Linked DNA regions of Sinorhizobium fredii NGR234. The protein of the gene in region 2 binds, or shares a complex with, the protein of the main gene of each other region. Links are inferred from orthologs where the notes say so. Each region holds a gene or a part of one and is shown on either strand. Other genes may lie near its edges.

The links.
Region 1: the proteins of NGR_RS24775 (region 2) and accD are in contact, whole or in part, in a solved structure (PDB 8UXZ), measured with the Escherichia coli proteins. The link is inferred for Sinorhizobium fredii NGR234 from one-to-one orthologs.

Annotation. Positions count from the first base shown.
Region 1 is NC_012587.1:3,568,255-3,571,500, reverse strand. The notes cover bases 1-2,928. They hold accD (acetyl-CoA carboxylase, carboxyltransferase subunit beta), read right to left. Parts: upstream 1,958-2,928; coding sequence 1,043-1,957; downstream 1-1,042. Other genes in these bases: trpB (tryptophan synthase subunit beta), read right to left, coding at 2,854-2,928; trpA (tryptophan synthase subunit alpha), read right to left, coding at 2,009-2,848; NGR_RS28015 (bifunctional folylpolyglutamate synthase/dihydrofolate synthase), read right to left, coding at 1-904. Outside these bases: more of trpB, read right to left, coding at 2,929-3,246.
Region 2 is NC_012587.1:2,836,664-2,839,825, reverse strand. What follows is about bases 94-2,937. They hold NGR_RS24775 (acetyl-CoA carboxylase carboxyltransferase subunit alpha), read right to left. Parts: upstream 2,071-2,937; coding sequence 1,117-2,070; downstream 94-1,116. Other genes in these bases: xerD (site-specific tyrosine recombinase XerD), read right to left, coding at 2,134-2,937; NGR_RS24780 (L,D-transpeptidase family protein), read right to left, coding at 94-847. Outside these bases: more of NGR_RS24780, read right to left, coding at 1-93; more of xerD, read right to left, coding at 2,938-3,075; NGR_RS32445 (hypothetical protein), read right to left, coding at 3,072-3,162. UniProt on the Escherichia coli protein: Component of the acetyl coenzyme A carboxylase (ACC) complex. First, biotin carboxylase catalyzes the carboxylation of biotin on its carrier protein (BCCP) and then the CO(2) group is transferred by the carboxyltransferase to acetyl-CoA to form malonyl-CoA.

The DNA.
Region 1 (3,246 bases), 730 kb from region 2 along the record:
GACGCTGCAGCCGCCCCGGCCACTCGACGCCCGCCAGGCCCTTCTCGATCGCCGCCTCGGGAACGTCGAATCCGGCCGCCCGGACGGCACGGATCGCCGCCGCGGCATTGGCATATTGGTGCCGGCCCGGCAGGCGCGGCAGCGGCAGGTCGGCAAGCCCGTTCTCGTCCTGGAAGATCAGCCTGCCGAACTCTTCATGCGCCATGAAATCCTGACCGTAGACGGACGTCGGGCAGCCGAGCCGTTCGGCGGTATCGACGAGCACGTCGCGCACGCCGTCTTCCTCCTGATGGCCGATCACCACCGGGCAGCCGCGCTTCATGATTCCGGCCTTTTCCGCGGCGATCAGTTCGACCCGGTCGCCGAGATAGGCCTGGTGGTCGAGCGAGATCGGCATGATGACGGAAACGGCCGGCCGGGCGATGACGTTGGTCGCATCGAAGCGACCGCCAAGACCGACCTCGAGGATCACGACATCGGCCGGATGCTCGGCGAACAGGACGAAGGTGACCGCCGTCAGGATTTCGAAGACGGTGATCTTCTGGCCGGCATTGGCTTCCGCCACGCGGCGTACCGCATCGGCGAGGACCGGGTCGCTGACAAGCGCACCCTTGCCGCCCTTGGCACCGAGCCGATAGCGTTCGTGCCAGTTCACCAGATGCGGCGATGTGTGCACATGGACGCTGAGGCCGGCCGCCTCGAGGATCGCCCGCGAAAACGCGGTGACGGAGCCCTTGCCGTTGGTACCGGCGACATGGATGATCGGCGGCAGGCGAGTCTCAGGGTTTCCCAGCGCCGCCAGCAGCCGCGTGATCCTGTCGAGCGACAGGTCGAAGCCCTTGGGATGGAGGGCAAGAAGCTTCTCGATCTCCTGCGCCGCCTCGCTGACCTGTGCCGCCGCCATGTTCCTGCCTCGAAAAAGATGATCCGCGCAGGATTCCTTAAAACGGAATCGCAGCAAATCAAAACACTTACAGCGACACCTGCGCCTCCGAACGGACGCGCAGCACTCAATGTGGTGTCGGATTGGGTCGGGCGGCGATCAGGCCCGGGCTGCGACCGGCAAGGCCGAAACCTGGGAGCCGCTTTCACGCCTTGCCGCCTCCACCGGCTTCTTCATCAGGATCTTCAGCACGCGCGCAAGGGTCGCCGGGAGGTCGTGGCGCTTGACGACCATGTCGACCATGCCGTGCTCCAGGAGGTATTCGGAGGTCTGGAAGCCGTCGGGCAGCTTCTCGCGCAGCGTCTGCTCGATGACCCGCTTGCCGGCAAAGCCGATCTCCGCACCGGGTTCGGCGAGGTGGATGTCGCCCAGCATCGCATAGGATGCGGTTACGCCACCGGTGGTGGGGTTGGTGAGCACGACGATATAGGGAAGCCCCGCTTCCTTTAGCAGGTTCACCGCGACCGTGGTGCGCGGAAGCTGCATCAGCGACAGGATGCCTTCCTGCATGCGGGCGCCACCCGAGGCCGGGAACATCACCAGCGGGCATTTTTCGGCAATCGCCTTCTCGAAGGCCCTGATGATCGCTTCGCCGGCCGCCATGCCGAGCGAGCCGCCGATGAAGTTGAACTCGTGCACGACCGCGACCAGCTTGACGCCCTGGACGAGGCCAAGGCCGGCGACGATCGTGTCCTCGAGCTCGGTCTTGGCGCGGCTGTCGCGCAGGCGGTCGAGATATTTCTTCGAATCGCGGAACTTCAGCGGATCCTGCGCCACCTTCGGCTGCGGCAGCGTTTCATAGATTCCACCATCGAAAAGATCTTTGAGACGGGCTCTGGCCGGCATCTTCATGTGATGGCCGGACTGCGGGATGACCCACTTGTTCTCTTCGAGATCGCGATGGAACACCATCTCGCCGGTTTCAGGGCACTTGATCCAGAGGTTCTCCGGAACTTCCCTGCGGCCAAGCATCGAATTGATCTTCGGCCGAACGTAGTTTGTGATCCAGTTCACTTAGTAGACTCCTGAAGCTGTCCTTCGGCTTCTGCGCGCCAATATGGGCGATTATTCGGCTGCTGCAAGGCGTGCCGCCCGCACCCCGGCCGAAAGGCCCCGAACCAGCGCCTCGACGCCCGGCACCGTCGCCTCGGTGACGCGGCCTTCTTCCGTCAAGCTCGAGGCGATCTGGTTGACGATCGCCGTCCCCACCACGACACCGTCGGCAGAGGCGCCGATCACCCGCGCATGCTCGGCGGTCTTGACGCCGAAACCGACGCAGACAGGCAGCGACGTGTGCGACTTGATCCGCGCCACCGCACCGGCGATCCGCGACGGATCGGGCAGAGCGGAACCGGTGATGCCGGTCATCGAGACGTAATAGACGAAACCGGAGGTATTTTCGAGAACCTTGGGCAGGCGGCGGTCGTCGGTCGTTGGCGTTGCCAGGCGGATGAAGCTGATGCCCTTCTTGAGCGCCGGGATGCACAGCTCGTCGTCCATTTCCGGCGGCAGATCGACGACGATCAGCCCGTCGACGCCGGCTTCGACGGCATCGTTCAAGAACCGCTCGACGCCATAGATATAGATCGGGTTGTAGTAGCCCATCAGCACGATAGGGGTGCGCTGGTCCTCGGCCCGGAAGCGGCGGGCGAGTTCGAGCGTCTTGGCAAGCGTCTGTCCGGCTTTGAGCGCGCGCTGGCCGGCGAGTTGGATCGCCGGGCCGTCGGCCATCGGATCGGAAAAGGGAACGCCGAGCTCGATCACGTCGGCGCCGGCCTTCGGCAGCGCCTGCATGATCGAAAGCGACGTCTCGAAATCGGGATCGCCGCCCATGAAATAAGTGACAAGAACTGGACGGCCCTCTGCCGCAACGTCGGCGAACCTCTGTTCCATGCGTGCGGTCATACTCGTTACTGCCCCATTCCCAGAATTTTGCCGACGGTGAAGATGTCCTTGTCGCCGCGACCGGAGAGATTCATCAGGATGATCTCGTCCTTGCCCATTTTCGGCGCGCGCTTGATGACCTCGGCGAGCGCATGCGACGGCTCGAGCGCCGGGATGATGCCTTCAAGGCGGGTCAACGTCTGGAAGGCTTCGAGCGCCTCATGGTCCATGATCGGCACATATTCGACCCGGCCGATATCGTTGAGCCAGGCATGTTCCGGACCGATGCCCGGATAATCGAGACCGGCCGAGATGGAGTGGCCTTCCTTGATCTGGCCGTCGCCGTCCTGAAGCAGGTAGGTGCGGTTGCCGTGCAGCACGCCCGGAGAGCCGGCGGTGATCGAGGCACAGTGCTCGTC
Region 2 (3,162 bases):
TCTTCACCGACTTCTGATAGTCGCGCTGATAATCCTTCTCGAAGTTCGCCATTGCGACCTGCAGGGCCGGCGGCGTCGACATGGCCGGGCACTGGCCGGATGGATTGAAGCTGCCGTCGGTCTGTTGGTTGAAGACGTACTTCCTCTCGCAGACATTGACCTGCGGGGGACGCTTGGTCACCTCGAACTGGTCGTAGCCGACCTTCAGCATCTTCCAGAACTCGATATTCGGATTGTCCCGGTGGCGCGCCATGTTTTCCGCGGTCATCCGGTAGGGGAAGGCCTGCAACTGGACGCTCTCCTGGCCGCCCTTGAAGGCGTCGCGTGCCAGGGCGAAGATCTCGATGATCTGCTCGTCCGTCATCGAATAGCAGCCCGACGACGAGCAGGCGCCGTGGATCATCAGATGCGTGCCGCTGCGGCCGTTCGCCTTGTCATAGGCGTTCGGGAAGCCGGTATTGATCGCCAGATAGTAATTCGAATTGGGATTCATCTGGTGCGGATAGAGCGGATAGAAGCCTTCCGGCGCCTGACGGTCGCCCTCCTTCACCTTGGGGCCGAGCTTTCCCGACCAGGCGCAGATCTTGTAGCTCTTCAGAAGCTGGAAGCGGCTTGACGTATTCGCCTTCCAGACCTCGAGCGTTCCCTCTTCCTTGAATATGCGCAAGAGGATCGGGGACGTCTTCTGCATCCCCAGCTCGCTCATCTTGCTGACCATCTTGCTGGACAGCTGGTATTCCGTCTTGTTCTTGACGGAGGAGAGGTTGACCGAATCGAGCGTTTCGTTCGTGCAGCCGGCGAGCCCGGCGGCGATGGCGGTGGTGATGACAAGATTCCTGAAACGCATTGGCAAAAGCCCGTTTTAGCCAGATTCCATCCGTGCACACCTCATCCGCAAAGAAGAGGCATCAACGAATCAGTAAGACATTATTCTTCACGAAATCTTAACCGTGCAGGCGCCCCCTGCGAACGGCCGTTTCTCATGACCCCATGAATATGGCCAAGATTTGGCCATAGTCCCGATTTCCGGTTGCCATGCGTGGCAACTTGATCGCAATGGTTAATCCTGGATCCCGACCAAGGTTAAGGCGAAACGCGGTTCGCCGCCTCGTCCGGTCAAAGATTCCGGCCGATATTCAGGTATTTTTGCCGGCGATCCGCCCTAAGCTCGTCGCCGTTGCGCCCGGACAGCTCCTTCAGCGCATCGGCAATGACCGTGCCGGTGCGGCCGATCACGGCCTGCGGATCGCGATGGGCGCCGCCGACCGGTTCGGGAATGATGCCGTCGATGACGCCGAGCGACTTCAGGTCCTCGGCAGTGATCTTCATGTTGCTGGCCGCTTCCTTGGCGCGCGTCGAGTCGCGCCAGAGGATCGAGGCCGCACCTTCCGGCGAGATGACGCTGTAGATCGAATGCTCCAGCATATAGACGCGATTGCCGGTGGCGATGGCGATGGCGCCGCCGGAACCGCCTTCGCCGATCACGACGGTGACGATCGGCACCTTGACGTTGAGACACATTTCGGTCGAGCGGGCGATCGCCTCGGCCTGGCCGCGCTCCTCGGCGTTAACGCCGGGATAGGCGCCGGCGGTGTCGACCAGCGTGATCAGCGGCAGGCCGAACCGATCGGCCATTTCCATGACGCGGACCGCCTTGCGGTAGCCCTCGGGGCGTGGACTGCCGAAATTGTGCTTGATGCGCGACTTGGTGTCGTTGCCCTTTTCCTGGCCGATCACCGCAACCGGTGCGCCGCGGAACCGCGCCAGGCCCGCCTGGATGGCATCGTCATTGGCGAAATTGCGGTCGCCGGCAAGGGGCGTGAACTCGGTGAAGAGCTCCGCGGCATAGTCGAGGAAATGCGGCCGGGACGGGTGGCGCGCGACCTGCGTCTTCTGCCAGGGCGACAGCTTGGAATAGATCTCCATCATCGCATCGCGGACGCGTCCTTCGAGGCGCGCGACCTCGTCGGACGTGTTTACGCTCTCGTCTTCGCCGGCAAGCTTCTTCAATTCGAGGATCTTGCCCTCGAGATCAGAGATGGGTTTTTCGAAGTCGAGATAGTTGTGCATGAGATGCGTTTCCGATCGTTTTGCGACAAGGACCGTCCGGCAAAGCCAACCTGCCCGCCGGTCCTAATCCTGTTTTTTCGCCTGTTTGGCAAGGGGGTGGTGGTTTTGCACCAGCTCGTGCAGCCGTTCTTCCAGCACATGCGTATAGATTTGTGTCGTCGAAATGTCCGAATGACCGAGCAGCTCCTGCACGGCGCGGAGGTCGGCGCCATTGGCCAGCAGATGGCTGGCGAAGGCGTGGCGCAGCACGTGCGGCGAGATCACGGCGACCCTGATACCGGCGCGCGCGGCGAGACTCTTGAGGTCGCGGGCGAAGACCTGGCGCGGCAGGTGGCCGGATTTGCCGGAGGAGGGGAACAGCCAGGGGCTCTCCGCTTCCGCCGCTCTCCTGCGCAGCGCGTCGCCGTACGTCCGCATAGCGCGGATCGCCGCCTGCGACAGCGGCACAAGCCGTTCCTTGTTGCCCTTGCCGCGGATCACCAGGAAGCGGCCATTCTGCGCAAGCACGCTCGCAGGCAGCGAGACGAGCTCGCTGACGCGCATGCCGGTCGCATAGAGAAGCTCGATCAGTGCGTGCATGCGAAGCCGCGCGAAGGCGTCCTCGCCGCCGGCGGCGGCTTCCGCCTCGGCTTGGCCGATCAGTCGGGTGACGTCGTCTATGCTGAGCGTTTTGGGCAGGGCACGCGCCTTCTTGGGCGCATCCAGGATGCCGGTCGGGTCATCGCCGCGCAGCCCCTCCGCATAGAGGAACTTGTAGAATTGCCGGAGCGCCGACAGCCGGCGCGCCTGCGAGGACGATTTGAAGCCCTCGCCGGCCAGGTGCGAGAGATAGCGTTTCAGATCGTCGGCCGTCGCACTGTTGAGCCGTGCCCCTGACGAGCGCAGGAAGGCGAGCGCGTCCCTGAGATCGCGTTCGTAGGATTGCAGCGTGTTGATCGCCGCACCGCGCTCGGCGCTCATCATTTCCAGGAAAGCTTCGAGATGGGCTTCCGAAAGATCCGTCATTGCGGCTTGTTGACCCGTTCGGATGGAATGCGCACCGTGACGTCGCGCTCCACCGGCTCGACGAAGGTGACGAGCGCCACCATGGTT